Linked DNA regions of Microbispora sp. ZYX-F-249. The protein of the gene in region 1 interacts with the protein of each later gene in a pairwise test. Links are inferred from orthologs where the notes say so. Each region holds a gene or a part of one and is shown in the gene's direction. Other genes may lie near its edges. The genes, in order: eno and rpe.

Region 1 (15,467 bases):
ATCTGCTGACCGGAGGCGACCAGCACTCCGCCGAGGACCTGCTGCAGGCCGCCCTGGCCAAGGTCGTCACCCGATGGGGGCGGCTCGACGAGCCCGAGGCGTACGTGCGGCAGGTCATGTACCGGCAGCAGATCAGCTGGTGGCGGCTGGCGTGGCGGCAACGGGAGACCAGCGTGGCCGACGTGCCGGAGCACCCGGCCGGCCGTGGAGACGCCGACGACGCCGAGCTGCGGATGATCCTGCGCCGCGCGCTCGCCCGGCTGACGCCCCGGCAGCGCGCCGTGCTCGTGCTGCGGTATCTGGAGGACCTGCCCGAGAACGAGGTGGCCCGCATTCTCGGCTGCTCGGTCGGGACCGTGCGCAGCACCGCGCACCGGTCCCTCGCCCGGCTGCGGGCGACCGCGCCGGAACTCACTGACCTGCGCCTGAGCGAGGTGATCTGATGACGCCCCGGATGCTGAAGCAGACGCTGGAGGAGTGGTCGCGGGAGGTGCACGTGCCCGCCGACCTCGCCGGCCGCGCGCTGCGCCGCCGGTCGCGGCTGCGCCTGACGAGATTCGCGGGGGCGGTCTCGTGCGCGGCGCTCGTGGCGGCCGTGGCCCTGCTGGTGCCGCTGGTCGTGATCCCCCGGTTCGCGCAGCCCGCTGACAGCGGCGGCGCACCGGTGGTGGTGCCCGTCGAGCCCTACCGGCAGACGGCCCACGCGCAGGACGTGCTCGCCGACATGGCGAGCTCGCCGCCGAAGAAGATGATCGCGGCAGGGCAGGTGGCCGTCTCCGCCTACTACACCTGGCGGTGGCGCACCGTCGACGGACGCCGGGTGATCGACCGCACGTGGTATGTGCTCGACCAGGTGACGCAGAGCTACAAGAAGACGCAATGGGGCTGGGCCGAGGTGGCGCCCGGCCTGCGCTGGGCGGCGGTCCTGGAGAAGGACCTCCCGGTGCGGAGGATCGGAATCCTCGACATGGAGACGCGCCGGGTGCGGGCGTGGGTGCCCGTGGAACATCCGGTGGGCGGCGTCTCCTGGTCGCCCGACGGCACCCGGCTCGTGGCCACCGCCTACGACAAGAGCCCAGACCTGCACCAGAGCGCGGCCGGCCGCGAAACCTGCCCGCCGCGCGCGCCGGCGAGTCCCGGGCAGCCGCACCCCGGGAGGATCTCCACGAGCCGCACCGGGTTCTACATCGTCGACGTGGCGACCGCGACGGCGGGCAGGTTCCGCGCCGTCGATCCCTGCCGCATCGGACCCGGCAACGTGCGGCGCGACTTCCGGTGGAGCGACGACGGCACGCTGGTCTGGGAGAGCAGATACCTCATGCCGCGGCCCGACGCCTTCTACGACCTGGAGGGCCGGCCGCACGAGGCGCCCGACGGCTACGTCGCGCCGGAGTCGAAGGCGGGCGTGTCGCCCAACGGCAGGCTGCTGGCCGGCCGGGACGGCATGCCGACCAAGGTCACCGAAGTTGCGACGGGCAAAGTCGTGGGCCGTCAGCAGGTGCTCCAGCTTCTCGCCTGGGCGGACAACCGCCGCCTGGTCGGACTGGGCTGCGCCGGCAGGTGCGGCAACGAGTTCACCAACGGACTGGTGCTGGTGGACGTGGACGGCGGGAACGCCGTACCGCTGACGGCGAACCGGAAGAACAGCCAGCAGCCCGGGTCGTGGGAACCGGTCCTGACCCCGCGGTAGGGGTCAGATGAGGCGGGCGAAGTGGTTCTGCGGACGGCGGATCACCATGGTGATCTCGTCCTCGGTGCCGTTGAGCCCGCCTCGCGAGAGCGCGGCCACGGCCCGGCAGACCACCGAGACCAGACCGCTGTGCGGTCCCCGCCGGGCCGGGCCGCTCACCGCCGAGTAGTCCTCGGCGATCATGAGTCCGCGCATCAGGCAGTACGCCTGGATGCCCTCCCGGGAGGCCAGCGGCTCGTAGACCGCCGGGAGCGGCCCCACGGACCCGGCCGGGGCGAGCGTGCGCCACAGCGTCCGGCGCAGCCAGCGGGGCGTCACCCGGTCGCAGAAGCCGTACGCCGACTTCCGGTCGCGCATCTTCAGCAGCAGCAGCCCGCCGGGGCGCAGCCCCGCGACGAGCCGGTCGAGCACGAGCTCGGCGTGGTGGATGCGTTCGAGCAGGAACGACACGTAGACGACGTCGAAGGAGCGCGGCGGGATCGGCACCAGACGCAGGTCGCCCAGGTAGGACGCCTCCAGGTCGCCGCGGTTGGCGGTGTGCGCCCGCAGGGGCGGCAGATCCTCGTCCACCCCCGTCATCCTCGGCTCGTACCGCCCCACGTCGAGGGCGCCGCCCCGGCCGCATCCGGCGATGAGGATGTCGAGCCGCCGTCCGAGCTGGTCGGTCCACTGCTCGCGAATCCGCTGGCTGAACACGTCGTCCTGGTCCGCGGACGACAACCGAACCTCTGTCATACGACTGAGAGTAATCATTTGAGGACGCTGAGTTGCGCATTTGCCGTCCCCCATCTCGTCCGGACCGAGCGGCCGAGCGGAGCGAGGCGGGCGGACAGGGCGTAGCCTGGATAGCCGCGGCCCGGTTGGGAGCATCTCGTGGATCTTCGCTCAGGCGGGGGTCGGCCGGATGCCGGGGGCCGCGTCCGCACGCCGGCTGTCTAAGTCACGGGGCTTTTGAAGGCATCGATGTCTCTTTCCGGACTGCTCGACCTCGTTTCCGCCGAATCCAGGCTGGCCGCCGCGCTCGACGCGGCAGGGCAGTCCGCCGATCCCGGTGCCGAGCTGGTGGCGCCGCCCGCGCTGCGGCCGTTCGCCGTGGCCGCGCTGTCCCGCGTACGGCCGGTGCTCGCGATCACGGCGACCGGGCGTGAGGCGGAGGATCTGGCCGCCGCGCTCACCAGCCTGGTCGACGAGAATTCCGTGGCCGTCTTCCCCGCCTGGGAGACGCTGCCGCACGAGCGGCTGTCGCCGCGCAGCGACACGGTCGGCCAGCGGCTGGCCGTGCTGCGGCGGCTGGCGCACCCGATCGAGGGCGACCAGACCGCCGGTCCGCTGCGGATCGTGGTGGCCCCGGTCCGCTCGCTGCTGCAGCCGATCGTGGCCGGTCTCGGCGACCTCGCGCCCGTACGGCTGCGCGCCGGCGACGAGGCCGACCTGGACGACATCGTGGCCCGGCTGGTCGAGAACGGCTACCACCGGGTGGACATGGTGGAGAAGCGCGGCGAGGTGGCCGTGCGCGGCGGCCTGCTCGATGTGTTCCCGCCCACCGAGGAGCATCCGCTGCGGCTGGAGTTTTGGGGCGACACGATCGAGGAGATCCGCTGGTTCAAGGTGGCCGACCAGCGCTCGCTGGAGGTCGCCCAGGACGGCCTGTTCGCCGCGCCCTGCCGCGAGCTGCTGCTCACCGACGACGTACGGCGGCGCGCCCGCGAGCTGGGGGAGGAGCACCCGGCGCTGAAGGACGTGCTCGACCAGCTCGCCGAGGGGGTGCCGGTGGAGGGCATGGAGGCGTTCGCGCCCGTGCTCGCCGGGGCCATGGACCTGCTGCTCGACCACCTGCCGGTGCGGTCGGCCGTGTTCGTCTGCGACCCCGAGCGCATCCGCGGCCGGGCCGTCGAGCTGGTCCGTACGAGCCAGGAGTTCATGGAGGCGTCCTGGATCGCCGCGGCGGCGGGCGGCGAGGCGCCGATCGACCTGGAGGCGGCGGCCTTCCGCACGCTGGAGGAGGTGCGCGACCACGCCCGCGAGCTGGGCCAGCCGTGGTGGAGCATCGCGCCGTTCGGCGAGGGCGTGGAGCTGGACGCGCAGGACGTCGAGGCCTACCGGGGCGACACCCAGCGGGCGCTCGCCGACATCAAGGGCTGGCTGGGCGCGGGCAAGGCCGTCGTGCTGCTGAGCGAGGGGCACGGCCCGGCCGAGCGCATGGTCGAGCTGCTCAAGGGCGTGGACGTGGCGGCGCGGCTGGTGCCGTCCCTCGACGGACCGCCGCCGAAGGACGTCGTGCAGGTCACGACGGGCCGCATCGACCACGGCTTCGTCACGCCGGACGTCGCCGTGGTGACCCACCTCGACCTGGTCGGGCAGAAGGCGTCCACCAAGGACATGCGCCGGCTGCCGTCGCGCCGCCGCAACATGGTCGACCCGCTCCAGCTCAAGGTCGGCGACCACGTCGTGCACGAGCAGCACGGCGTGGGCCGCTACGTCGAGATGGTCCAGCGCACGATCCAGGGCGCGACCCGCGAATACCTGGTGATCGAGTACGCCAAGGGCGACCGGCTCTACGTGCCGACCGACCAGCTCGACGAGGTCACGCGCTACGTCGGCGGCGAGGCGCCCACGCTCAACCGGATGGGCGGGGCCGACTGGGCCAAGGCCAAGACCCGGGCGAAGAAGGCGGTCAGGGAGATCGCGGGTGAGCTGATCCGGCTCTACTCGGCCCGGATGGCCTCGCCCGGCCACGCGTTCGCCCCCGACAGCCCCTGGCAGCGGGAGATGGAGGACGCCTTCCCGTACGCCGAGACGGGCGACCAGCTCGAGGCGATCGACGAGGTCAAGCGCGACATGGAGCGGCCCGTCCCGATGGACCGCCTGATCTGCGGCGACGTCGGCTACGGCAAGACCGAGATCGCGGTGCGGGCGGCGTTCAAGGCGGTGCAGGACGGCAAGCAGGTCGCCGTCCTCGTGCCGACGACGCTGCTGGTGCAGCAGCACCTGTCGACGTTCGGCGAGCGGTTCGCCGCCTTCCCGGTCACGGTGAAGCCGGTCTCCCGGTTCCAGACCGACAGCGAGGTCAAGGGGACCCTCGACGGCCTGCGCACGGGCGAGGTCGACGTGGTGATCGGCACGCACCGGCTGCTGTCGCCCGAGGTGAAGTTCAAGGACCTCGGCCTGATCATCGTGGACGAGGAGCAGCGGTTCGGCGTCGAGCACAAGGAGGCCATGAAGCACATGCGCACCCAGGTCGACGTGCTCGCCATGTCGGCCACGCCGATCCCGAGGACGCTGGAGATGGGCCTGACCGGCATCCGCGAGATGTCGACCATCCTCACCCCGCCGGAGGAGCGGCACCCGATCCTCACCTTCGTCGGGCCGTACGACGACAAGCAGATCGCGGCGGCGGTCCGGCGCGAGCTGATGCGCGACGGTCAGGTGTTCTTCGTCCACAACCGGGTCCGCACGATCGACAAGGTGGCCGCGCGGCTGCGCGAGCTGGTGCCGGAGGCGCGGATCGCGGTCGCCCACGGGCAGATGAACGAGACACAGCTCGAGAAGATCATGGTGGACTTCTGGGAGCGCAGCTTCGACGTGCTGGTCTCCACCACGATCGTCGAGTCCGGCCTGGACGTGCCCAACGCCAACACGCTCATCGTGGACCGGGCCGACAACTACGGCCTGTCGCAGCTCCACCAGCTGCGCGGCCGGGTCGGCCGGGGCCGCGAGCGCGGTTACGCCTACTTCCTCTACCCGCCCGAGTCGCCGCTGACCGAGACCGCGCACGAGCGGCTCGCCACGATCGCCCAGCACACCGAGATGGGCGCGGGCATGTACGTCGCGATGAAGGACCTGGAGATCCGCGGCGCCGGCAACATCCTCGGGGCCGAGCAGTCCGGCCACATCGCCGGCGTCGGCTTCGACCTGTACGTCCGGATGATGGCCGAGGCCGTACAGGAACAGAAGTCCAAGCTCGCGGGCGAGAGCAAGGTGGAGGAGCGGCCCGAGGTCAAGGTCGAGCTGCCGATCAACGCCCACGTGCCGCACGACTACGTCACCTCCGAGCGCCTGCGGCTGGAGGCGTACAAGCGGATCGCGGCGATCGGCTCGGAGGACGACATCACGGCCGTCCGCGACGAGCTCACCGACCGGTACGGCAGGCCGCCCCAGGAGGTGGACAACCTGCTGGAGGTGGCGCGCTTCCGCATCAAGGCGCGGCGGGCCGGGCTGACGGACGTGACGCTGCAGGGCCAGCAGATCAGGTTCGCGCCCGTGGAGCTGAAGGACTCCCAGCAGGTGCGGCTGCAGCGGCTCTACCCGCGGTCGATCTGGAAGCAGGCGACGAGCATCCTGCTCGTCCCGGTGCCCAAGACGAAACCGATCGGCGGTCAGCCGCTTCGCGACCTCGACCTGCTGAAATGGTGCGGGGACCTGGTCGAGGCCCTGTTCCTGGAGCCGATGCGGGTACAGTGACCCGCGAAATTGTCAACATATGCGTGGCCGGTGTCGTTCGGGAGGATCGTCCGTGAAGTCGTATCGAGTGCGCGTCGCCGTGGCGCTGGCGGCGGCCGGTATCGCCGTGACCGCGTGCGGTGGTCCCGTGCAGGCGGGTTCCGCGGCCATCGTGGGCAATGAGCGCATCACCTCCAGCCAGCTGAACGACGAGGTCCGCGAGCTGCGCGCCGACCTGGCCGCGAACAAGATCCCCGAAAACCAGCTCCAGCTGTCCTTCTCGCTGCCGCAGACGGTCCTGCTCAACATGACCACGAGCAGGCAGTTCCAGGAGCTCGGCCGGCGCAAGGGCGTCACGGTCACCGACCGTGAGGTGGACGACGTCGCCGTCGCCCAGGGCGGCTGGGACCAGTTCAACAAGGTGCTGCTGGCCAACGGCATCCCGCTGGACGAGAGCCGCGACTTCATCCGCGCCGTCATCGTCCGCAACAAGCTGGCGCAGCAGTCCGGGGCGGGTCAGGACCAGGCGAGCCAGCAGGCCGCCCTCCAGAAGATCGTCGAGGAGGCCGACTCGGCCGTGCCGGTGAAGTACAGCCCGCGCTACGGCAAGTTCGACCCCCAGCAGGGCTTCGTCGCCGACGACCGCTTCGGCGCCAGCGCGGGCGCACCCGGTGCGGGCGCGGAAGGCGCGCCGGGGGCGGAAGGCGCGCCGGGCGCGGAAGGCGCCCCCCAAGCGGGCTGACCCGACGACGGCCGTGATCTTGTAGTTTGTCGCAGGTGCCGTCGTGACCTGCGCTTTCGGTCTTCGTGATCATGCACTTTTCGTGCAGTGTGGTACCCGACCTGGCCAGATCTGATTCGTGATCATGCAATTGCAAGATCACGAATCGGGTTGTGGCTGGTAGTGGCGGCCGCGGCCGAGATTGTGCAAGATCACGAAATGCGCGGCGCAGGTGAGCGGCGTGGTCTGCAACCTTCTGCAAGATCACGGAGTGTGGCGGTGCAGGTGGGCGGGGTGATCTGCAACCTTTTGCAAGATCACGCCATGAGGGGTGATTAGGGTGGGGACATGGCGTTGATCGTGGTGACCACCTCGCCCAGGGTCGCTCCGGGGCTGTTCGCCCCCGCGGCGTGGAAGGCCCTCACGGGAGGACGGGTGCTCACCGGCACCCCCGACCACCCCTGTCTGCCCTACCTCGACGAGGCCGGCGTCCGGGTCGAGGTGGTGACTCCGGACCCCGGCGCGATCGCGCGCGCGAGCCGTACGGAGACGGTGGTATGGCTGGCCGCGCAGGACGGCGACGAGGACTTCATGCGCGCGGTCGGCCACGCCGTGATCTCCCTGGACGAGCCGCCGGAGATCGAGGTCGTCCCCGGTTCCTACGACCTGCCGGGGGCCCGGCTGCTCGATCTCGTCCAGGTGATGGACCGCCTGCGCCGCGAATGCCCGTGGGACCGCAAGCAGACCCATGAGTCGCTCGTGCCGTACCTGGTCGAAGAGGCCTACGAGGTGCTGGAGACCATCGACGAGGGCGACTACGGCGCGCCGCTGCGCGAGGAGCTCGGCGACCTGCTGCTCCAGGTGGTGTTCCACGCCCGTCTCGCTCAGGAGCGCATGGGGACGGATGGGGACGGGTTCGACATCGACGACGTCGCGGCCGGGATCGTGGAGAAGCTGGTCCGCCGTCATCCCCACGTGTTCGCGGACGTCGAGGTCTCCGGCGCCGGTGAGGTCAGCGACAACTGGGAGACGATCAAGGCGGCGGAGCGGGCCGCCAAGGGGGAGACCGGCTCGGTGCTCAGCGGTGTTCCCATGGGCCAGCCCGCGGTCTCCCTGGCCGCCCAGCTCCTGCGCCGGGCCGGCCGCGCCGGTGCGCCCGGCGTGCTCGCCGAGGACCTCGCCACGCCCGCCGGCGCCCGCCTGTTCGCGCTCGTACGGGAGATCCAGGACGCGGGGCTCGACCCCGAGGCCGAGCTGCGGGCGGCGGCCAGGGAGTACCGGCGGCGCGTGGAGGAGTGGGAGGACGACCGCCGCTGACGCCGCCGGACACGCCGTGAACGGGCGGCCCTCCGCCGTACCGAGTAGTAGGGACCGATAGGCTCAGACGGCAAACCGCCCGCCATTCTGCTAGGAGCGTTCGTGGCTGCCATCGAGGCCATCACCGCCCGCGAGATTCTCGATTCCCGTGGGAACCCCACGGTCGAGGTCGAGGTACTGCTGGACGACTACAGCACCGGCCGCGCCGCCGTTCCGAGTGGCGCCTCCACCGGCCAGTTCGAGGCCGTCGAACTGCGCGACGGCGACAAGAAGCGCTATCTCGGCAAGGGTGTCGAGAAGGCCGTCCTCGGCGTGACCGACGAGATCGCCGACGAGCTGATCGGCTTCGACGCCGAGGAGCAGCGTCTCATCGACCAGACGATGATCGATCTGGACGGCACGCCCAACAAGGCCCGCCTCGGGGCCAACGCGCTCCTCGGCATCTCGCTGGCCGTCGCCAAGGCCGCCGCCGACAGCGCCGACCTGCCCCTGTTCCGTTACGTCGGCGGGCCCAACGCGCACATCCTGCCCGTGCCGATGATGAACATCCTGAACGGCGGCGCGCACGCCGACACCAACGTGGACATCCAGGAGTTCATGATCGCGCCGATCGGCGCCGAGACGTTCTCCGAGGCGCTGCGCATGGGCGCGGAGACCTACCACACGCTCAAGAGCGTGCTGAAGGAGAAGGGCTACGCCACCGGCCTCGGCGACGAGGGCGGCTTCGCGCCGAACCTGCCGTCGAACCGCGACGCGCTCGACCTGATCCTGGTCGCCATCGAGAAGGCCGGTTACACGCCGGGCCAGGACATCGCGCTCGCGCTCGACGTCGCGGCCAGCGAGTTCCACAACGACGGCGTCTACACGATCGACGGCAAGGGCGTGTCGTCCGCCGAGCTGATCGCCTTCTACGAGGACCTGGTCCGCTCCTACCCGCTGGTCTCCATCGAGGACCCGCTGAACGAGGAGGACTGGGAGGGCTGGAAGGCCATCACCACCTCCCTCGGCGCCAAGGTCCAGCTCGTGGGCGACGACCTGTTCGTCACCAACCCCGAGCGGCTCGGCCGCGGCATCGCCGAGGGCGCCGCCAACGCGCTGCTGGTGAAGGTGAACCAGATCGGCACGCTGTCGGAGACCCTCGACGCGGTCGACCTGGCCCACCGCAGCGGCTACCGCTGCATGATGAGCCACCGCTCCGGCGAGACCGAAGACACCACGATCGCCGACCTCGCCGTGGCCACCAACTGCGGCCAGATCAAGACCGGTGCCCCGGCCCGCTCGGACCGGGTGGCCAAGTACAACCAGCTCCTGCGCATCGAGGAGCTGCTCGACGACTCGGCGCGGTACGCCGGTCGCGCCGCCTTCCCGCGCTTCCAGGGATAGCGGCGGCACACGCGGGTAGCCCGGCTGGACGCGCCCCGCACACGCGGTGCGGCGAGCGCCTACGCGATGTGGGGCGTGGACGGCCGGGACGGGCGGTTAGGGTGGCCGTCGATCGGGCCATGCGCTGACCGGCCGGGAGGGGTGGTTTCGTGGCGGCGAAGCGGCCGCAGCTCACCGGGCGCGCGGCGATCCTCGCGGTCGTCGTGTGCGCCATCGCCATGAGCCTGGCCTACCCCGTGCGCGAGTACGTCGCCCAGCGCCGGCAGATCGCCCAGCTGGAGCAGCAGCAGGCGAACGCGCTGCGCAAGCTCCAGAACCTGGAGGAGCGGCGCCGGCGGCTGGAGGACCCGGAATACATCAAGCGCCTGGCCAAGGAGCGGCTGTTCTACTGCGAGCCGGGCGCGGACTGCTACCAGGTGCTCGACGAGGAGAAGGCCGGCGCCGCCGCCGCGAAGGCCGGGACGAAGCCGCCGGAGCGGCCCGCCTGGTACGTCACGCTCTGGCGGTCGTTCGAGGCGGCCGACAAGGGGCGGCCCGCCGTACCGCAGCAGGGGCAGCGGAGCCCGGCGCCGACGCCGACTGCGTCCCCGGCGTCGGGATGAGGACGGCGGGATGAGGACCGCGGCGGGCATCGTGAAGGGCGAGGAGATCGACGTGGCGGACGACCAGCTGGGCGCCGTGGACCAGGCGGACCTGGAGGCGGCGCGGGCGCAGCTCGGGCGGCAGCCGCGCGGGGTGCGGGCCGTCGCCCACCGGTGTCCCTGCGGGCTGCCCGACGTGCTGGAGACCGCGCCCCGGCTGCCCGACGGCGCGCCGTTCCCGACCTTGTTCTACCTGACCTGTCCCAGGGCGGCCTCGGCGATCGGCACGCTGGAGTCGTCCGGGCTGATGCGGCGGATGCAGGCACGGCTCGCCGAGGACCCCGAGCTGGCCGAGGCGTACCGGGCGGCCCACGAGGACTACGTCGCCCGCCGCGACCGCGCGGCCGACGAGGAGGGCCTGGAGCCGCTGCCGCGCGACATGCAGAGCGCCGGCGGCATGCCGGACCGGGTCAAGTGCCTGCACGCGCTGGTCGCCCACGAGCTGGCCGCGCCGGGGGTCAACCCGTTCGGCCGGGAGGCCCTGGACGCGCTGCCCGACTGGTGGGCCGACGGCCCCTGCGTCGACGTGGAGAAGCCGGAAGAGGCGATCGGAGGCCGGGAGGGATGAGCGTGGGAACGAAGCGGGTCGCGGCCATCGACTGCGGGACCAACTCGGTCCGGCTGCTCATCGCGGACATCGCGGGCGACGGCCTCACCGACGTCGAGCGGCGGATGGAGATCGTCCGGCTCGGCCAGGACGTCGACCGTACGGGACGGCTCGCGCCGGAGGCCCTGGAGCGGACCTTCGGCGCCATGCGCGGGTACGCCAAGCTGATCAGGGAGCACTCCCCGGACGGCCCCGTGCCGGTCCGCGTGGTCGCCACGTCGGCGACGCGTGACGCCGCCAACCGGGCCGACTTCGTCTCCGGCGTACGGGACATCTTCGGCGTGGAGCCGGAGGTGGTGACCGGTGACGAGGAGGCACGGCTGTCCTTCACCGGCGCCACCCGGGGCCTCGCCGGGTCCGCCGCCGAGACGCCCTTCCTGGTGGTGGACATCGGGGGCGGCTCCACGGAGTTCGTCGTCGGCTCCCGGTCCGTCGAGGGCGCGCTGTCGGTGGACATCGGCTGCGTACGGCTGACCGAGCGCCACCTGCGCGACGACCCGCCGGCCGCCGGGGACGTGGAGGCCGCCGTCGCCGACATCGAGGCGGCCATGGACCGGGTCGAGGAGAGCGTCCCCGTGCGCACGGCGCACACGCTGGTCGGCCTGGCGGGCTCGGTCACCACGGTCGCCGGGATCGCGCTCGGCCTGCCCGCCTACGATCCGGCGCGCATCCACCACTCGCGCATCCCCGCCGGGCGGGTCCACGAGGTGTCCGCGCGGCTGCTGGACATGACGCACGACGAGCGGGCGGCCATCCCGGTGATGCACCCGGGCCGGGTGGACGTCATCGGCGCGGGCGCGCTCATCCTCGACCGCATCGTCCGCCGCTACGGCTTCTCCGAGGTCGTGGTGAGCGAGCACGACATCCTCGACGGCATCGCCTGGTCCCTCGCCTGAACCTGCTCGCCCAAGTCCGGGCACAAGCGCGATTCAGGGAGCGACGGCCTCGGCGTGCGCCTCGTAGGCGTCGAGGATCGAGTCGAGCAGCCCCGCGCGGATCGGACCTGACCGAGATCGGGGACATTCCGGTGCCCGAGCCCGGCGAGGGGGAGGTGTCCGTCGACGTCTCCCACGCGGGTGTGAACTTCATCGACGTGATGGCGCGCAGGGGAGACCCGGGCTACGTCACCGCGTGGCCGTTCGTGCCGGGCAAGGAGGTGGCGGGGACCGTCCGCCAGGTGGGCCCGGGGGTCTCCGGCCTGGTGCCGGGGCAGCGGGTGGCCGCGTTCACCCCGTCCGGCGGCCTGGCCGAGGTGGCCGTGGCGCCCGCCCGCTGATGTTGACGAGCGCGCTGCTGCTGCTCACCGACGCGGCCCGGCTCGGCGCCGGCAAGTACGTCGTCCGCGTCTGACGCGACTCGCGGCCGGAGCGTAACGCGAGATCTTGGCACTATTCTGCGATGCGTAGTACTGTGCGGTGCGTGGACGGTAGCCAGCTCCTCAAAGGGGTCCTCGATTTGGCGGTCCTCGCGGTGCTCGCCGAGCGCGACAGCTATGGATACGACGTCGTGCGCCGGCTGCGTGAGGCCGGGCTGGAGGACGTCGGCGACGCCTCGGTGTACGGGACGCTGCGCCGGCTCTACAAGGCCGGAGCGCTCACCTCCTACGTGGTCGCCTCCGAAGAGGGGCCGCACCGCAAGTACTACGGCCTGAACGACGTGGGCCGCTCGCTCCTGCAGACCTCGGCGAAGACGTGGACGTCCTTCGCCGCCACCATGAACGACCTGCTCAAGGAGGTCGACCCAGGATGAACCCCCCGATGACGCCCCAGGACTACGCCGCCGCGGTACGCGAGGCGCTCGCCGATCTCCCCGCCCGTGACAGGGAGACGCTGCTGGAGGACCTGGACGAGCATCTCGCCGAGGTCGCCGCCGAGCCGGGCATGTCGCTGGAGGAACGCCTCGGCAGCCCCGAGGCGTACGCCGCCGAGCTGCGGGCCGCCTACGGCGGGAGGCCGCAGGGCGGAGGCGGCTCCTCGCTGGGCGGGCGGCTGCGCGAGCGGGTGACCGGAGCCGTCCGGCGCGCGCACACGCGGCTGCTCGTGCTGCCGCCCTACCGCCAGGCGGCCGTCTTCGCCCCCGAGCTGCGTCCCGCGTGGTGGGTCCTGCGGGGCTACGCCATCGCGCTGGCCGTGCTCGCGCCGATCAGCGCTCCGGGGCTGGTCCCCGGCGACATCCCCGCGTGGGTGTTCACGCTGGCGGTCGTCTGGGGGTCGGTGTGGCTGGGCCGGCGCGGCCGCACGGGGGCGCCGCGCTGGGGCCGGGTGCTGCTGCTCGGGGCCAACCTGCTGGCCGTGGCCCTCGTGCTGGGGACGATGGCCGACGTCCCCAGCACGTCGGCGCGGAGCGTCGCGTTCGACTACGGCCCCCGGCCGGCGATGCACGCGATGGGCGTACAGGTGGAGAGCGTGTCGTCGCTGGGCGGGAACGTGACCAACATCTTCCCGTACGCCGAGGACGGCACGCCGCTGCACAACGTCCGGCTCTACGACCAGGACGGCAACCCGATCATGGTGGAGCAGGGCTTCGACCAGGAGATCGCCATCCCCTGCGACGGCGAGCCGCCGATCCGCAACGCCTACCCGCTGCCGCTGAAGCCCGTGGAGCGCCGCGCCGATCCCACCGAACCGGAGGCGACCTGCGTGTCCGCCGGGCCGACGCCCACGCCCTCCGCCACCCCCTCGGCCGAGCCGTCCGGCTCCCCGTCGGCCTCCGCCACGCCGACGCGCTGACCCCGGGCGGCGGGGGCCCCACTCCGGCTCCGCCCTGTGGACGGAGCCGGAGGCGGGACGTCAGCCGTGCAGGCGGACGGGCAGGGCGAACAGGCCGCGCATGATCGCGCTCGGCCACCACGTGAGCGTGGCGGGATCGACGGCCAGGGCCAGATCGGGAAACCGTTCGAGCACCCGGCCGATCGCGGCCTCCCCCTCCACCTTGGCCAGGGCGGCGCCGATGCAGTAGTGCGGGCCCCGGCCGAAGGCGAGGTGCGGCTCGCCGATCCGGCCGGGGGCGAACGCGTCCGGGTCGGCGAACGCCGCCGGGTCCCGGTTGGCGGCCAGCAGGGAGACGAGAATGGGCTCCCCGGGCAGCATCTCCTGGCCGCCGATGACCACCGGCTCGGTGGGAAAGCGCCAGGTCGCGTTCCGTACGGGACCGTCGTACCGGAGCATCTCGTCGATGAAGTCCGGCAGCCGCTTGGGGTCGGCGCGCAGGGCCGCCGCCTGGCCGGGATGGCGCAGCAGCGCGAGCAGGCCGTTGCCGATCAGCGCCACGGTCGTCTCATGACCCGCGACGAGGAGCAGGAACGCGGTCGAGGTCAGCTCGTTCTTGTCGATCTCGCCCTGGTTCGACCGCCGTACGAGGTCGGTGAGCATGTCGTTGCCCGGCCGGGAACGCTTGAGCTCGACGAGGTCGGCCAGGAAGCCCTCCAGGGCGTCGGTGGCGCGGGTGATCTCCTCCACATCGGACGCCGCCGCGGAGTCGATCACAGAGGCGTGGCGGTGGAAGGTGGCCCGGTCCTCCTCCGGCACGCCGAGCAGGTCGCAGATGATCGTGATCGGCAGGGGATAGGCGAGGCCGGAGACCAGATCCGCCTCCGGGCCGTCGAGGCGGTCGAGCAGCGCGTCGGTGACCTCCAGCGCCCGCGCACGCAGCCCCGCGATGCGCCGGGGCGTGAAGGCCCCGCTCACGAGCCGCCGCAGCCGAGCGTGGTCGCCTCCGTCGGCGTTGAGCATGTGCCGGGCGAGCCCCGGCCGGTGGTCCAGGGGCAGGCCGAGATTGGCGGCCCGCCACTCGGGCGAGCCCGCCGCCGGGTCCTTGGCGAGCGAGGGATGGGTGAGCGCGGCCACGGCGTCCTCGTACCGCGTGACCAGCCACGCCTCGCAGCCCGGCAGGGGCACGCGGGTCACCGGCGCGTTGCGGCGCAGCCAGTCGTAGGCGGGGTAGGGGTCGGCGTCGAACGCCGGGCCGAACAGCGGGGGGCATGAGTCGATGGACACGGGCCGTACGTACCCATCTCCCATACGACGGAAAAGATTGGAATCTTCTTCGGTGTGACCTCTCATGACACTCGGACGTCGTGGAGGGGGGCGTCGTCGCGGGCAGATCCCGGCTCCGGCCGACGCATCCCGTTTGACCTGGCACGATCGGTGTCATGAGCTTCGTTCCTCCCGGTTCCGGCTGGCCGGGCGACCCCGCTGCCCCGGACACCCCCGTCGCCCAGAACGCCCGTGAGGTCGCCAAACTCGCGGCCGAGAGCCGTACGCCCGCCGAACTGACCGCCCGGCAGTCGGTGTGCCGCGCCTGCCCGCGTCTCGTGGAGTGGCGGGAGGAGGTCGCCGACGTCAAGCGGCGGGCGTTCGCGGACGAGACCTACTGGGGCCGGCCGATCGCGGGCTGGGGCGACGAGGAGCCGCACACGCTCATCGTGGGCCTGGCTCCCGCCGCGCACGGCGGCAACCGGACCGGCCGGATCTTCACCGGCGACCGCAGCGGTGACTGGCTGTTCGCGTCGCTGTACCGCACCGGGCTCGCCGCGCAGGAGACCAGCGTGCGCGCGGACGACGGGCAGCGGCTGATCGGCGCGCGCATGATGGCGGCGGTGCGGTGCGCGCCACCCGCCAACAAGCCGACGCCGGAGGAGCGTGACACCTGTTTCCCCTGGCTCGCCAG
Region 2 (15,399 bases), on another replicon or contig:
ACTGCTGTGCAGTAAGTTGCTGGAATGGCCGACAGCGACGTGCTCACCTTCCCGCCGGTCGACATCGTCCCAGACGAGCAGCTCGTCCACGTGGTGCGGGAGGTCCCGCTCGTGCGGGACGCCCGCCGCCTCGCCGAGTGGGTCGGCGGCCGCTGCGACGCCTCCGCGCGGGGCGTCTGCGAGGTGACCGAGCAGGGGATGCCGCACCCGGCCGAGGCCGAGACGGCGATCGCCGAGCTGGGCCTGGAGGCCGCCAGGCTGCGCCTGCTGTGGGTGGTCGCGGTCAACGGCCGTCTGGTGGAGGTCACCCGGCAGGGCGCGCGCCCCGGGCCCGGCGTGCCCGATCCGATGGAGTTCTGGGACGGCGTGGTCATGGACGTGCTCGACCGGACCGAGGAGGGCCTGACCGGGTCGGCCGTCATCGACGAGCACCTGACCGAGATCCTCGCGACGATCTACTCGGTGCGTGAGGGGATGCCGCTCGCGGCCCTGGCCGGCGGCATCCTTCAGGCCCACGAGGTGGGCTGCGAGGCGCGGCCGGCGGATCTGCGGCGGCTGCGGATGACGCTGCCGGGGGAGCTGGCGGCGGCCATGGCGCTGCTGGAGTACTGCGGGCTGATCGAGCTGACCGGCGAGCTGGTCCGGCTCACCCAGCCGGGCGTGTGGGCCGTACGCCGGGACCTGCTCAGGGAGGGCCACGACGCGCCGTCTCTGGGAGAGGTGGCCGCGCTCGCCGAGCTGGGGGCCGCCGAGCTCATCGACGCCATGCTGACCGGCCGGGCCTCGGCCAGCGCCGCCACGCTCTGGCTGGAGCGCCGGGTGCCGGAGGACGCGGCGCGCGAGCTCATCAAGATCGCCGCGTCCGGCAACGCCGCCCAGCGCGGCACCGCGGGGACCGTGCTGGAGGAGCTGGGCCCGGAGGCCGAGCAGGCCGTACGGGAGGCTCTGGACGAGCCGATGATGTGGCGTTACGCCGCGGCCTGGCTGGGCGTGCGCGACCTGGACGCGCCGGCCCTCGGCGAGGGCGACGGCGCCTGGGTCGCGGTGGACACCCTCGCCGCCCTTCTCTACATCGGCGCCCCGGTCGACTCGGTGGCCCACTTCGACCTCCTCGGGGAGGACCTGCTCACGCTGGTGCCCGAGATGGGCCGCGCCGATCATCCCGATGCCCTGGCCGTGCTGGAGATGCTCGGCAGGCACCACCCCGATCCGCTGATCGCGAAGACCGCCAGGAAGACGGCGATGAAGGTGCGCTCACGCCCGTAGACTGAGGTGATCCTCCTCGTGTACGTGACGTGAACGGAGCCGACCCTTGGCCATTCAGCCGATCCGCCTGTTCGGCGACCCGGTGCTGCGCACCCCGGCCGAGCCGGTGGTCGACTTCGACAAGGAACTGCGCAAGCTCGTCAAGGACCTGACCGACACGATGATGGACGCGCCGGGCGCCGGCCTGGCCGCGCCGCAGATCGGCGTCGGCCTTCGCGTGTTCACTTACTACGTGGACGAGCAGCTCGGGCATCTCATCAACCCCGATCTCGACCTCGGCGGCGAGATCGACGAGGAGGGCGAGGAGGGCTGCCTGTCCTTCCCCGGCCTGACCTTCCCGACGCCCCGCGCGATCAGGGCGGTGGCCAAGGGCTTCAACATGTACGGCGAGCCGGTGACGCTCGAGGGCACCGACCTCATGGCGCGCTGCTTCCAGCACGAGACCGACCACCTCGACGGCGTGCTGTTCATCGACCGGCTGGACCCCAAGCAGCGCAAGCTCGCCATGAAGGCGATCCGCGAGGCCGAGTGGAGCGGCCTGTCGGCGCCGGTGGTGAAGATCTCCCCGCACGCGACGCAGGGGAGGGCGCTGTAGTGCGCCTGGTCTTCGCCGGCACCCCCGACACCGCGCTTCCGTCGCTGCGTGCGCTGCTGGACTCGCCCCGCCACGAGGTGGCGGCCGTGGTGACCCGGCCGGACGCGCAATCCGGCCGGGGGCGCAAGGTCCACCCCAGCCCCGTGGCCCAGCTCGCGGAGGAGTCGGGCATCGAGGTGCTCAAACCGGCCAAGGCCGGGGACCCGGAGTTCCTCGGCCGGCTGAGGGAGATCGGCCCCGACTGCTGCCCGGTCGTCGCGTACGGCGCCCTGCTGCCGCAGGCGGCGCTCGACATCCCCCCGCAGGGGTGGATCAACCTGCATTTCTCGGTGCTTCCGGCCTGGCGCGGCGCGGCGCCCGTGCAGCACGCCGTGCTGCACGGAGACGACGTCACCGGCGCCTCGACCTTCCGCATCGTGAAGGAGCTGGACGCGGGGCCGGTCTTCGGCGTGCTCACCGAGCCGATCCGCTCCGACGACACCAGCGGCGCGCTGCTGGCCCGGCTCGCGGAGGCCGGAGCGGGCCTGCTGCTGGCCACGCTCGACGGCGTCGAGGACGGCACGCTGGAGGCGCGTCCGCAGCCCGCCGACGGCGTCAGCCTGGCCCCCAAGATCACGGTCGAGGACGCCAGGATCGACTGGGCCGCGCCCGCCATGCGGGTGGACCGGCTGGTGCGGGCCTGCACGCCGGGTCCCGGCGCGTGGGCCGAGTTCCGCGGCCAACGGGTCAAGATCGGCCCGGTGCGGCTCGCGCCCGACGCCGGCAAGCTCGCGCCCGGGGAGATCGCGGCCACGCGGAAGACCGTCCTCGTCGGGACCGGCACCCACCCCGTCGAGCTCGGCGAGGTGCAGCCGCAGGGCAAGCGGCAGATGACGGCGGCCGAGTGGGGCCGCGGCGTCCGGTTCGCGGACGGTGAGACCCTGGTCTGAAGGACCGTCCCGCGGGGCTCGGCCCCGCGCCGGAAGGGCGCGTGCGCGGGGACGGCGGCGGCGGAGTGAAGGCCGCCAAGCCGGAGACGGCGGACCAGTGGCGGCGGATCGGCGATTGACAGGGTCGAAGGTGGCAGGGTCGAAGGTGACACCGTGAAGCAGGGCAGAGGTCAGGGCGGCGGCGCGCGGCGCGGCCAGGGCGGCGGCCAGAGCGGCCAGGGCGGAGGCGGCGGGCAGGTCCGTCCCGGGCACGGCGGCAGGGCGGGCCACGGCGGGCCGTCCGCGCACGCGGCGAAGGCCGGGCAGCGGCAGGGCCGCGGACGCCCGCCCCGCGACGAGGCGCGCAACGCCGCCTACGACCTGATGCGGGCCGTCGACGAGCGCGACGCGTACGCCAACCTGCTCATGCCGACGCTGCTGCGGCAGCGGCGGCTCACCGGCCGCGACGCGGCCCTCGCCACCGAACTCGCCTACGGCACGCTGCGCGGCCTCGGGACCTACGACGAAATCATCGCCGCGTGCAGCGACCGGCCGCCGGAGGAGGTGGACCCGCCGCTGCTCGACGCGGTGCGCCTCGGCGTCCACCAGCTTCTGCGCACGCGGATCCCGCCGCACGCGGCGGTCAGCGCCACGATCGACCTCGTACGGCTGCGGGTGGGGGCCGGGCCCTCCCGCTACGCCAACGCCGTGCTGCGCAAGGTGGCGGGCCGCACGCTGGAGCAGTGGCTGGAGATCGTCGCTCCGCCGCGCGCGCAGGATCCGGTGGGCAACCTGTCGGTCACCTACAGCCACCCACGCTGGATCGTCTCCGCCCTGCGGGACGCGGTCGGCGGGGACCCGGACGAGACGGCCGCGCTGCTCGAGGCCGACAACGAGCGGCCCCGGGTGGCGCTGGTGGCGCGGCCCGGGCGGGCCACGGTGGAGGAGCTGGTCGAGGCCGGGGCCGAGCGGGCCGCCTACTCGCCGTACGCCGCGTATCTGCCGGAGGGCGACCCGGGCGCCATTGCGGCGGTGGGGGAGGCGCGCGCCGCGGTGCAGGACGAGGCCAGCCAGCTCGTCGCGCTCGCGCTGACCCGCGTGCCGCTCGACCGCGACGCCACGTGGCTGGACATGTGCGCGGGCCCCGGCGGGAAGGCCGGGCTGCTCGACGCGGTGGCGACGCGGCAGGGCGCCCGGCTGCTCGGCGCCGACGTGCAGTATCACCGCGCCCGGCTGGTGTGGGGCACCACCCGTGAGGCGAGAGTGATCACGGCCGACGGCACCCGGCCCGCCTGGCGGCCCGGCGCGTTCGACCGGGTGATGCTCGACGCGCCCTGCACCGGGCTCGGCGCCCTGCGCAGGCGGCCGGAGGCGCGGTGGCGGCGCGACCCCCGCAGCATCCCCGAGCTCACCGCGTTGCAGCGGCGGCTGCTGGACTCGGCGCTCGAGGCCGTCCGGCCGGGCGGCGTGGTGGCGTACGTGACCTGCTCGCCGCACCTGGCCGAGACCCGGGCCGTGGTGGAGGACGTGCGCGACCGCGCCGAGGTGCTGGACGCGCGCGCGTTCCTGCCGGAGGTGCCCGGCCTCGGCGACGGGCCGTACGCGCAGTTCTGGCCGCATCGGCACGGCACGGACGCGATGTTCCTGGCGCTGCTGCGCCGTCCCTAGCGGGCGCCGCCGGCACCGGTCGTGACTCTTCGGAGGCCGTGAACACCACGGCCTCCTTCTCGCCCGAGATGACGTCCGCGCCCGGCGAACGGTCCTGCCCGTGGCGGCGGATTTCGCCCGCGGCGGGATTTTCGCGGCCGTTCCCGGGGTGCTGAGGGATCTTGGTTGGTAACGTTCGGGCCGTGCCGCCGTCCGGCGGCGCCCTTGTGAGCATGAGGCAGGCCCATGACCACGACCGACTTCGACCGCGCCCGGCTGACCAGCCCGCCGCGCATCCGCTCGCTGCGCCTGGGCGAGCTCACGGTCAGCTTCGTCCCGGACGGGGCGGGGCGCCTGAAGCGCGGATGGCTGCCCGCCGCCACCGCCGCCGACTGGGAGTCCCACCACGACTATCTCGACGAGGACGGCTTCCTGACCGGAGGCTTCGGCGCGCTGCTGGTGGAGCGGGGCGACCGGGCGCTGCTCATCGACACCGGTCTTGGGCCCGCCTCCCTCCCCGACGACCCCGACAACCCGCTGATGGGCAGCCTGTCCGGCGGTGAACTGCTCGGCAACCTGCGGCGGCTGGGCCGCGAGCCGGGCCAGATCGAGGCCGTCGCCATCACCCACCTGCACATCGACCACCTGGGCTGGTCCTGGAGCGCCGCCCCCGGCGCAGGCGCCCCGCCGTTCGCGCACGCCCCCCACCTCGTCGCGGCGCCCGAATGGGAGCGGCGCGATCTGGCCGCCCATGCCGGGGTGACCGAGGACCGGCTGGCCGCCTTCGCCTCCCGCGTCCGCACGGTCGACGACGGCGAGGAGATCTTCCCCGGCGTCCGGGCGTCGTTCGCCACCGGCCACACCGTCGGCCACACCACCTACGTCATCACCGGCGGCGACCAGAGGCTCATCGCCTTCGGCGACGCTCTCCACTCGCCGGTCCAGGTCATCCATCCCGAGTGGTCCTGCGCGATCGACCACGACCCCGCGGAATCGGCGGAGCGCCGCCGCCGCCTGATCGAGGAGCTGAGCCGTCCCGGCACCATCGGCTACGGCGGCCACTTCGCCGACGTCGTCTTCGGCCGGGCCGAGCGCCGCGCCGACGGCCGGTTCACCTGGGTTCCCGTCGCCTGACCGTTTCCCGGCGCCGGGGTGGGGCGGGCGGGACGCCCGGGCGAAATAGACTGCAGGGACTATGGCCGTTCAGATCTCGCCCAGCATCCTGTCCGCTGACTTCGCCCGCCTCGCCGACGAGGCCGCACGGGTGGAGAACGTCGCCGACTGGCTCCACGTCGACGTGATGGACTACCAGTTCGTGCCCAACCTCACGCTCGGACTGCCGGTCGTCGAGTCGCTGCTGAAGACCACCTCGACGCCGATCGACTGTCACCTGATGATCCAGGACCCGGACCGGTGGGCGCCGGACTACGCGGAGGCGGGAGCGGCGAGCGTCACGATCCACGCCGAGGCGGCCAAGGCCGCCGTGCGTACGCTGCGGGCGATCCGCGCCGCCGGGGCGAGGGCCGGTCTGGCGCTGAACCCGGCGACCGCCGTCGAGGGATACGAGGACCTGCTGCCCGAGATCGACATGCTGCTCGTCATGACCGTCGAGCCGGGCTTCGGAGGGCAGCGCTTCCTCGACATCGTGCTGCCCAAGGTGTCCCGGGCGAGGGCGCTGATCGACAAGCACGGCGGCGAGGTGTGGCTCCAGGTCGACGGCGGCGTCTCCACGGAGACGATCGAGCGCTGCGCCGAGGCCGGGGCCGACGTGTTCGTGGCGGGCAACGCCGTCTACGGCGCCGACGACCCCGCCCGCGCCGTCGCGGAGCTCAGGAGCCTGGCCGGGCGGGCCACCCCGCCCGCCTGACCACCCCCACCCAGGTGGTGATCTTGTAGTTTGTCGCAGAGACATGGCTTGACCTGCGCATCGCCGGTCCGTGATGTTGCAGTAATTCGCTACTTCATGCCCTGAGCAGGAAGAATGCCAGCCGTGATCTTGCAATCGTCTCACCAGTGCAAGATCACGGCTGGCGAGAGCGGAGGCCGGCCGGAATCGCCGGACGTGTTTGCATGATCGCGAATCATGTTCGCCGAGGTCGTAGCGGTGCGTTGCGACCTATTGCAAGATCACGATGAGCGGAGGCCGAGCTCGGAGGGGCCTCCTGCGACTAACTGCAAGATCAGGCGGAGGGGTCAGGCGAGGGCGGGGTCCAGCACGACGTCCTCGCCCTGTGTGGTGGGCGCCTCCGGGAAGTGGCAGGCGGTCAGGTGACCCTCGCGGTTGCCGCTGAGCCGCACCAGGGGCGGCACCTCGGTGGCGCACTTGTCCTGCGCCTTCCAGCATCGGGTGCGGAACCGGCAGCCGGACGGCGGATTGATCGGCGAGGGCACGTCGCCGGCCAGGCGGATGCGCTCGCGCGGCTCGCTCGACACGTCCGGATCGGGCACGGCCGACAGCAGGGCGTGCGTGTACGGATGCCGTGGCCGCTCGTAGATCGACTGGCGGTCGCCCACCTCGACGATCTTGCCGAGGTACATGACCGCGACCCGCTGGGAGAAGTGCCGTACGACGGCCAGGTCGTGCGCGATGAACAGGAACGCGATGCCGAGGTCGCGCTGCAGTTCCTGCAGCAGGTTCACCACCTGCGCCTGGATGGAGACGTCCAGCGCCGACACCGGCTCGTCGGCGATGATGAGCTTGGGGTCGAGCGCCAGGGCGCGGGCGACCCCGATGCGCTGCCGCTGGCCCCCGGAGAACTCGTGCGGGAAGCGGTTGTAGTGCTCGGGGTTGAGACCGACGATCTCCAACAGCTCCTGGACCCGCTTCTTGCGCCCGCCGGGCGGGTCGATGTCGTTGACCTCCATGGGCCCGCGGATGATCGTGCCCACGGTCTGGCGCGGGTTCAGCGAGCTGTAGGGGTCCTGGAAGATCATCTGGATCTCGGGCCGGATCGGCTTGAGCTGCCTGCGGGAGCTGTGGCTGATGTCCTGCCCCCGATACAGGATCTGGCCGGAGGTGGGTTCGAGCAGGCGCGCCGCCAGGCGGCCCGTCGTCGACTTGCCGCAGCCCGACTCGCCGACCAGGCCCACGGTCTCGCCCGCGCCGACCGCGAGGTCGATGCCGTCGACGGCGTGCACGGCCCCGACCTGACGCTTGATCAGCGTGCCACCGCGTACGGGGAAGTGCTTGACCAGCCCCTTGAGCTCCAGCAGCGTCTCGTTCATGCGTCGTCCCCGGTCTGCGCGGTGTCCTTGTTCTGCACGGATTCCCCGGCCTGCGCGGCGTCATCGGCATTCGCTGTGCCGTTGGCCCGCGCGATGCGGAGCTCCCTCTTCTGTCCGAGGGTGAGGTAGCAGGCGTCCCCGTGCCCGCTCTCCGGCGAAAGGGACGGCCGCTGGTTGAAGCACAACTCCGGCCCGGCGAGCCGCGGGTAGTCGCAGCGCGGATGGAACGGGCAGCCGGACGGCGGGTTGAGCAGGCTCGGGGGAGTGCCGCGCACCGGCATCAGCGGCACGTCCACCGACGAGTTCAGACGCGGCATGGACGACAGCAGCCCCCACGTGTACGGGTGCTGCGGCTCGCGCAGCACCTCGCGCACGGTGCCGCGCTCGGCCGCCCGCCCCGCGTACATCACCAGGACGTTGTCGGCGGTGTTGGCCACCACGCCAAGGTCGTGGGTGATCAGGATGATCGACGTGCCGAACTGCTGCTGGAGCTCCTTGAGCAGGTCGAGGATCTGCGCCTGCACCGTCACGTCGAGCGCGGTCGTCGGCTCGTCGGCGATGAGCAGATCGGGGTCGCACACCAGCGCCATCGCGATCATCGCGCGCTGCCGCATACCGCCGGAGAACTCGTGCGGGTAGCTGTCGACGCGGCGCTCCGGCTGGGGGATGCCCACGCGGCGGAGCATCTCGATCGCCCGCTCGCGGGCGTCCTTCTTGCTCGCGCCCTTGTGCTTGCGGTAGACCTCGCCGATCTGCCGGCCGATCGTGTGGAACGGCGACAGCGCGGTCAGCGGATCCTGGAAGATCATCGCGACGCGGTTGCCGCGGAGCTTCTCCATCGTGCCCTGACCCGCCGAAAGCAGTTCCTCGCCCTCCAGCCAGATCTCGCCGCCGATCTTGGTGTGGGCGGGATCGTGCAGGCCGAGGATGGCGAGGTTGGTCACCGACTTGCCCGATCCGGACTCGCCGACGATGCCGAGCGTGGTGCCCTTCTCCAGATCGAAGGACAGGCCGTCGACGGCGTGGACGATGCCGTCCTCGGTGCTGAACTCGACGCTCAGATCGCGGACGGACAGGAACGGCCCGGGGCCGCGCGAGGTCTCCGGCTCGCCGCTCCACGACACGGTGGTCACTTGCTGCTCCAGTTCCAGGTTCGACTAGGTGGGGCGGGGCTCAGCCCAGGCGGACCCGCGGATCGATGAACGCGTAGAGCACGTCCACGACGATGTTCAGCAGAACGATCGCCGCCGCGCCCACGATGGTCACGCCGAGCAGCATCGGCAGGTCGGTGTTCTGCACCGCCCGTACGGCGAGCTCGCCGATGCCGTGCAGGCTGAACGTCTGCTCGGTGATGATCGCGCCGCCCAGGAGCGTGGCCAGGTCGACGCCGAAGATCGTGACGATCGGGATCATCGCGCCGCGCCAGGCGAAGCGGAAGAAGACCGCACGGTTCGACATGCCCTTGGCGCGCGCCGTGCGCACGTAGTCCTCGGCGAGCTGTTCGACCATCTGCGATCGGGTCATACGCGTGTAGTTGGCGGTGAAGATGATCGACAGCACCACCCACGGCAGCATCAGGTGGGTGAACCACTCCACCGGGCTCTCGGTGATCGGCACGTAGGACGGACGAGGGATCAGCTGCATGGTGTCCACGAGGTAGAACGCCAGCAGCGGCCCCACGAAGTAGATCTGCAGGGAGGCGCCGATGACCGAGGACGCGCTGGCGACCTTGTCGAGCGGCTGCCCGACCTTCCAGGCGGCGATCATGCCGGTGAGGATGCCGAACGCCAGGATGACCACGGACGCGCCGACGGTGAGCGACAGCGTCACCGGGAAGCGGTCGACGATGGCGCCGAAGACGGGCTCCTGGGTGGCGAAGGAGTAGCCGAGGCACGGCGCGGGACACTCGCCGAACTGGACGAACTCACGGCCCACGAAGATGCCCACGAGCCAGTGCCAGTACTGCACGAACAGCGGCTCGTCCATGCCGAGGTTGTGGCGGATCAGCGCCAGCGTCTCGGGCTGGCAGATCTTGCCGCAGAACGCCCGGGCGGGGTCACGCGGGATCGCGTAGAAGAGGTAGAACGTGATCGCGCTGATGATCAGCAGGATCACGAGGGCGCCGGCGACGCGGCGTACCAGAAAGCTGGTCATGATCTCGCACTTGCTCCTGCGGGCGGGCCGGAGGTCCGCCGTCCCCCGTGACGGGGACGGCGGACCTGGTTGCTGCTACTTGACCCAGATGTCGAGCGCCGACTGCTCGCCCTCGATCGGGTCCATCTTCACCCCGCCGAGACCCGAGCCGTACAGGCCGAAGTAGGTCTGGTAGTACTCGGGCACGATCGCGGCCTGCTCCATGATCATCCTGTCGATCGCGGCCCAGGCCTTGCCCGCCTCGGCGGCGTCGGTGATCGCGTTGGCCTTGTCGATGGCCTCGTTGATCTCCGGCACGTTGAGGTGGGTGTAGTTCGGCGCGTTGTCCGCGATCTGGCGGCCGTCGAACTGCGGTTGGATCGCGGTCGAGCCGGTCGGCCAGTCGGCCGCCCAGCCGCCCCAGTAGATGTCGAACTTGTTGTCGACCGGACCGATGGCGTCGTAGTACGTCGTCGGGTTGAGCGGCTTGGCCACCACCTTGAAGCCGGCCTTGGTCAGCGCCTCCTTGATGGCGACGGTGACCTTCTCCTGCGTCGGCGTCTGGTTGTAGGCGTAGACGACGGTCGGGTTCGGGTTGCCCGAGTCGGCCAGCAGCTTCTTGGCCGCCTCGGGGTCGCCCTCGGGCTTGGCCAGCTTGCCGTACAGGTCGAACGCCTCGTAACCGAGGACGGTCGGGCTCATCACGGTCGTGGCGATCTTGCCGGTGTTCACCTCGCCGCCCGAGATCTGCTGGATCTGCTTGGCGGGCCAGGCCGTGATGATCGCCTTGCGGACGTTGACGTCGGTGATCCGCTTGGTGTTGATGTTGTAGAAGGTGGTGAACGGCGTCAGGCCCTGCACCGACCGCTTCATCAGTTCGGCGTTGCCCAGCACCTCCTGGACCCGCTCGGCCGCGACCGCGTTGTGGAAGGTGAACGCGTTCTTGTCGTTGCCGGTGTCGGCCATGAAGCGCTCGGTGGTCTGCTGCGCCTGGACCCCGAACTCCATGTGGAACTTGTCCGGGTAGGCGTGCCGGATCGGGTCGGTCTTCGGGTCCCAGTGCTCGTTGCGCTCCAGGTCCATCGACTTGTCCGTGATGTGGCTCACGATCTTGTACGGACCGGACGAGAACGGCTGCTTGTCGTACTTCTGCTTGGTGTCGTGCGCCTTGGGCACGGCGCCGTAGCCGGTCATGGCCACGGTGAAGTTGAAGTCCGGGTGCTCCCCGTTGAGGTGGAAGACCACCGTCTTGTCGTCCGGCGTCTCGATCGTGTCGAGCTCCTTGCCGTCGTACGGACCCTTGTACTGGTCGCGGAACGGCTTGTTCGGGTCGGGGACCAGCCAGGTCTCGGCGTAGTCGGGGCCCTCGGTGATGAAGTCGGCGAACAGGCGCTCGAAGCTGTACTTGATGTCAGCGGAGGTGATCGGCGCGCCGTCCTGCCACTTCAGGCCGTCCTTGAGCGTGAACTTCCACGTCTTGCCGCCGTCGTCGGTGGTGCCGGTGTCCGTCGCCAGGTCGCCGACGAGCTTGATGTTGCCCGACTCGTCGTGCTTGTACGCCGTCAGCGTCCGGGTGAACAGCTTGGACACCGAGGAGTTGTAGTTCACGTAGACGCGGCCCGGGTCCAGGTGGCTGAAGTCGTCACGGTCGATCATGTAGACCGTGCCGCCGGACTTGGCGCCCTGGATCTCCGGGGCGGGGCCCGTGGAGTCCTGGGGCGTGCCGACCGTGATCGCGCTGACCGCCTTGTTCTCGAGCGGCTTCTGGGAGGTGCTCGCGGCGCCCTGGGGCGCCCCGCCGCCACCGCCCTTGGCGCAGCCGGCGAGGGCGAGCGCACCCGCCGCGAGCACGGCCGTCATCGAGGCGATCCGCCTGCTATGCGATCTCATATGGTCCTTCCTATGGGGGAGAGCGCGTGTGGTCAGCGCTTGGTCTTGGGGTCGAAGGCGTCGCGGATGGAGTCCCCGAGCAGGTTGAAGGCGACGACGAAGATCAGCATCGACACGCCCGGGAAGATCAGGTACGTCACGTCGGAGTGGTAGACGTTGGCGCCCACCTGGAACATCCGGCCCCAGTCGGGGGTGGGCTCGGTCATGCCGACGCCCAGGAAGCCGAGGCCGGCCTCGGCGCCCACGTACAGCGGCAGCGCGAGGGTGGCCTGGATGATGATCGGCGTCCAGAGATTGGGCAGCAGTTCCTTGAAGATGACGCGCCCCGGCGAGGCGCCCGTGACGCGGGCGGCCTCGACGAACTCGCGGGTCCGCAGCGACAGCACCTGGGCGCGTAGCAGCCGGGCGATCGTGGCCCAGCCGAGGACGGTCAGGACGACGCAGATCGACACGTACCGGAGCCAGACCGGCGTCTCCTCCTCCGGCAGCACGATCGCGGCCTCGACGACCGGAAGGAAGACGATCAGGAAGAGCTGCGAGGGGAAGGCCAGCAGCGTGTCGATGACACGGCCGATCACGTAGTCGGTCTTGCCGCCGAGGTAGCCCGAGGTGATGCCCATGACGACGCCGATGATCGTGGTGATCACGGTCACGATGACCGCGATGCTCAGCGATGTGCGGATGCCGTACACGAGCTGCATGAACACGTCGCGGCCCAGGCCCGGCTCCAGGCCGAACCAGAACTCGCCGCTCATGCCGCCGTTCGGGGCGACGGGATAGCCGTACTCATTGAGCAGGCCCGGCTGGTTCTGCCCATATGTCGTGTACGGGTCCTTGCCGTACAGGGCGGAGATCACGGGCGCCAGGAGCGCGATCAGGAAGAACGCGAGCACGATGATCGCCGAGACCACGCCGGTCTTGTCGCGCCGGAACCGGCGCCACATGAGCTGACCGGGCGAACGGCCGACGATGGCGGGACCGGACTCGGACGACGCCGTCGTCTCCACGGAGTCCGCGGCGGCGTCGTCGGTCGTGGTCGAGGAGGGGAACGTCATGGTGCGGTGCTCCCGGATGGACCATTAACGATCGGAAGAGATCCGACTATAGGGAACCCTGGCAACTAATTTTGCGCGGGTCAATCACTTGGGGCGGGCAGTTCGCCACTTGCTTGCTTCGTTGTGCAAAGTAAATCACCTTGTGTCCTGCGACCGCATTGACCTCGGTATATGCGGCGCGAGAGACTGCTTATTACATAAATGCTGTTGTGTCACAACTTTGTGACACAACCCGCACATGCCTGAGACTGAGCGCTCCCGATAAGCGTGTGCCGCAGATCACCGCAATCCCGCGCTAGGGCAACGAGCCGGGCATCGCTACACTGGCGGGTAGCAGAGCAGCGTGCTCCGGGGTCGGTGTAATTCCGAACCGGCGGTGACACCCCTGCCCCCAGGGGTGACAGTCCGCGACCCGGCCGAAGCCATCGGCCGGTGGACCTGGTGAGATTCCAGGACCGACGGTGAAAGTCCGGATGGGAGGAAGCGCGCGAACGGGCGGCCGTGGTGCCGCCGGGCGGCCGTACGGCCGCGCCGGCAGCGATGCCGCCCGTGCGGGTGATGCGAGATCGCATCCCCGACCATCCCCGGGGCCCGCCGTGAACAACGGCGAGAGGAAGACCGGGGTGACCTCAGGGGACATCCTTCACATGCGGCGCGCCATCGCGCTCGCCGCCCGGGGCCTGGGCGGCACCAGCCCCAATCCCGTCGTCGGCTGCGTGGTCCTCGACTCGTCGGGCGAGATCGCGGGAGAGGGCTTCCACGCCTACGCCGGCGGCCCGCACGCCGAGGTCGTGGCGCTGCGCGAGGCGGGCGGACGGGCCAGGGGCGGCACGGCCTACGTGACCCTGGAGCCCTGCGACCACACCGGCAGGACCGGCCCCTGCACCGCCGCCCTCCTGGAGGCGGGCGTGGCCCGCGTCGTCGTCGCCGTCTCCGACCCCAATCCCAAGGCCGCCGGCGGAGCCGCCACCCTGCGGCGGCACGGCGTCGTGGTGGACGAAGGCGTGCTGACCGCCGAGGCCGAGGAGGTCAACGCCGCCTGGCTGACCTTCGTGCGGGCCGGCAGGCCGTACGTGACCTGGAAGTTCGCCGCCACGGTCGACGGGCGCTCGGCGGCCGAGGACGGCACCAGCCAGTGGATCACCTCGCCGGAGGCCAGGGCCGACGTGCACCTCCTGCGGGCCGCGAGCGACGCCGTCGTCGCCGGCATCGGCACCGTGCTCGCCGACGACCCCCGGCTCACCGCCCGTGTCCCCACCCCGTCGCGCGCGGCGCCCGTGCTGCGCGTGGTCGTGGATCCGGGCGCCCGCACCCCCGCCACGGCCCGCGTGCTCGACGACGAGGCCCCCACGCTGGTCGCCGTGGCCGAGGACGCCGCCGTCCCCGCCCACCTGTCCCGCCACGCCGTACGGCTCCCGCGGGTCCCCGGCGGGATCGACCTGCACGCCCTCCTGGCCGAACTGCACGGCAGGCAGGTCGTGAGCGTGATGGTCGAAGGCGGGCCCACCCTCGCGGGCGCCTTCCTCCGGGAGGGCCTGGTCGACCGGGTCGTCGGCTACCTCGCCCCGGCGCTGCTGGGCGCGGGGCCGGCCGCGCTCGGCGCCGCGGGAGTGTCGACGATCACCGGGATCCACCGGCTGGAGTTCGCCGAGGCGACCCCCGTCGGACCGGACCTCAAGCTGGTCCTGCGTCCGAAGTCCCCTGTGTCTCCGGAACCCACTTTGTCTCCCGAACCCACTGTGCCGCCGAGGTCCTCCGGCCGCACGTCCCCTAAGGAGAGCTGAATGTTCACCGGAATCGTCGAGGAGCTCGGCGAGGTCGTGGCACTCGAGCCGCGGGGCGACTCCGCGCGCCTCACGGTGCGCGGCGCGGTCGTCACCGGCGACGCCCGGCACGGCGACTCGATCGCCGTCAACGGTGTCTGCCTCACGGTGGCCGAGGTCGGAGGGGACTCCTTCACCGCCGACGTGATGAGGGAGACCCTCGACCGGTCCTCGCTCGGCGCCCTGCGCCCCGGCGCGCGGGTCAACCTGGAGCGGGCCGTACGGGCCGACCAGCGCCTCGGCGGGCACATCGTGCAGGGCCACGTGGACGGGACCGGGGAGGTGCTGTCGCGCGAGCCCGGGGAGCACTGGGAGATCGTACGGGTCTCGCTGCCCGCGGACCTCGCCCGGTACGTCGTGGAGAAGGGCTCGATCGCGGTGGACGGCGTCAGCCTCACCGTGGCCGGTGTGACGGAGGACTCCTTCGCCGTCAGCCTGATCCCCACCACCCTCGGGCTCACCACGCTGGGCCGCAAGCAGCCCGGCGAGCCGGTCAACCTCGAGGTAGACGTGATCGCCAAGTACGTCGAGAAGCTCACCCAGGGGGTGCGGGCATGAGCTGGGCGGACGCGGCGGCGTTCCACGTCTTCGGCAAGCCCGTGCTGTGGACCGACCTGGTGGGCAACGTGTGCGCGCTCGGCACGGTCTGGCTCGCGATCAGGAGAACGATCTGGACCTGGCCGGTGCAGCTGCTCGGGTCGGTGCTGCTGTTCGTGGCGTCGGTCGGCGCGCACATCACCGGCAACGCGCTCAAGCAGGCGTTGTTCGGCATCCTGGCCGTCTACGGCTGGGTGAAGTGGTCGCGCGGCACCCGCGGCGGCGCCGAGCTGCCCATCCGCTCGGCACGGCTCAAGGAG

The links.
Region 2: the proteins of eno (region 1) and rpe interact in binary tests that used the Escherichia coli proteins (3 or more experiments, as listed by UniProt). The link is inferred for Microbispora sp. ZYX-F-249 from one-to-one orthologs.

The regions. Positions count from the first base shown.
Region 1 is NZ_JBDJAW010000013.1:51,911-67,377, forward strand. The notes cover bases 7,555-10,410. They hold eno (phosphopyruvate hydratase), read left to right. Parts: upstream 7,555-8,270; coding sequence 8,271-9,551; downstream 9,552-10,410. Other genes in these bases: AAH991_RS17485 (nucleoside triphosphate pyrophosphohydrolase), read left to right, coding at 7,555-8,168; AAH991_RS17495 (FtsB family cell division protein), read left to right, coding at 9,701-10,153; AAH991_RS17500 (DUF501 domain-containing protein), read left to right, coding at 10,164-10,410. Outside these bases: AAH991_RS17460 (SigE family RNA polymerase sigma factor), read left to right, coding at 1-443; AAH991_RS17465 (WD40 repeat domain-containing protein), read left to right, coding at 443-1,690; AAH991_RS17470 (methyltransferase domain-containing protein), read right to left, coding at 1,694-2,425; mfd (transcription-repair coupling factor), read left to right, coding at 2,654-6,151; AAH991_RS17480 (SurA N-terminal domain-containing protein), read left to right, coding at 6,204-6,872; more of AAH991_RS17485, read left to right, coding at 7,200-7,554; more of AAH991_RS17500, read left to right, coding at 10,411-10,760; AAH991_RS17505 (Ppx/GppA phosphatase family protein), read left to right, coding at 10,763-11,695; AAH991_RS17510 (alcohol dehydrogenase catalytic domain-containing protein), read left to right, coding at 11,827-12,075; AAH991_RS17515 (PadR family transcriptional regulator), read left to right, coding at 12,219-12,548; AAH991_RS17520 (DUF1700 domain-containing protein), read left to right, coding at 12,545-13,528; AAH991_RS17525 (cytochrome P450 family protein), read right to left, coding at 13,589-14,794; AAH991_RS17530 (uracil-DNA glycosylase), read left to right, coding at 14,950-15,467. UniProt on the Escherichia coli protein: Catalyzes the reversible conversion of 2-phosphoglycerate (2-PG) into phosphoenolpyruvate (PEP). It is essential for the degradation of carbohydrates via glycolysis.
Region 2 is NZ_JBDJAW010000024.1:24,339-39,737, forward strand. Bases 4,660-7,447 are described here. They hold rpe (ribulose-phosphate 3-epimerase), read left to right. Parts: upstream 4,660-5,611; coding sequence 5,612-6,283; downstream 6,284-7,447. Other genes in these bases: AAH991_RS25750 (MBL fold metallo-hydrolase), read left to right, coding at 4,663-5,550; AAH991_RS25760 (ABC transporter ATP-binding protein), read right to left, coding at 6,610-7,447. In the rest of the region: AAH991_RS25725 (hypothetical protein), read left to right, coding at 1-1; AAH991_RS25730 (hypothetical protein), read left to right, coding at 25-1,266; def (peptide deformylase), read left to right, coding at 1,313-1,861; fmt (methionyl-tRNA formyltransferase), read left to right, coding at 1,861-2,790; AAH991_RS25745 (RsmB/NOP family class I SAM-dependent RNA methyltransferase), read left to right, coding at 3,154-4,437; more of AAH991_RS25760, read right to left, coding at 7,448-7,641; AAH991_RS25765 (ABC transporter ATP-binding protein), read right to left, coding at 7,638-8,774; AAH991_RS25770 (ABC transporter permease), read right to left, coding at 8,815-9,795; AAH991_RS25775 (ABC transporter substrate-binding protein), read right to left, coding at 9,871-11,664; AAH991_RS25780 (ABC transporter permease), read right to left, coding at 11,697-12,719; bifunctional diaminohydroxyphosphoribosylaminopyrimidine deaminase/5-amino-6-(5-phosphoribosylamino)uracil reductase RibD, read left to right, coding at 13,343-14,503; AAH991_RS25790 (riboflavin synthase), read left to right, coding at 14,504-15,100; AAH991_RS25795 (nicotinamide mononucleotide transporter family protein), read left to right, coding at 15,097-15,399. UniProt on the Escherichia coli protein: Catalyzes the reversible epimerization of D-ribulose 5-phosphate to D-xylulose 5-phosphate.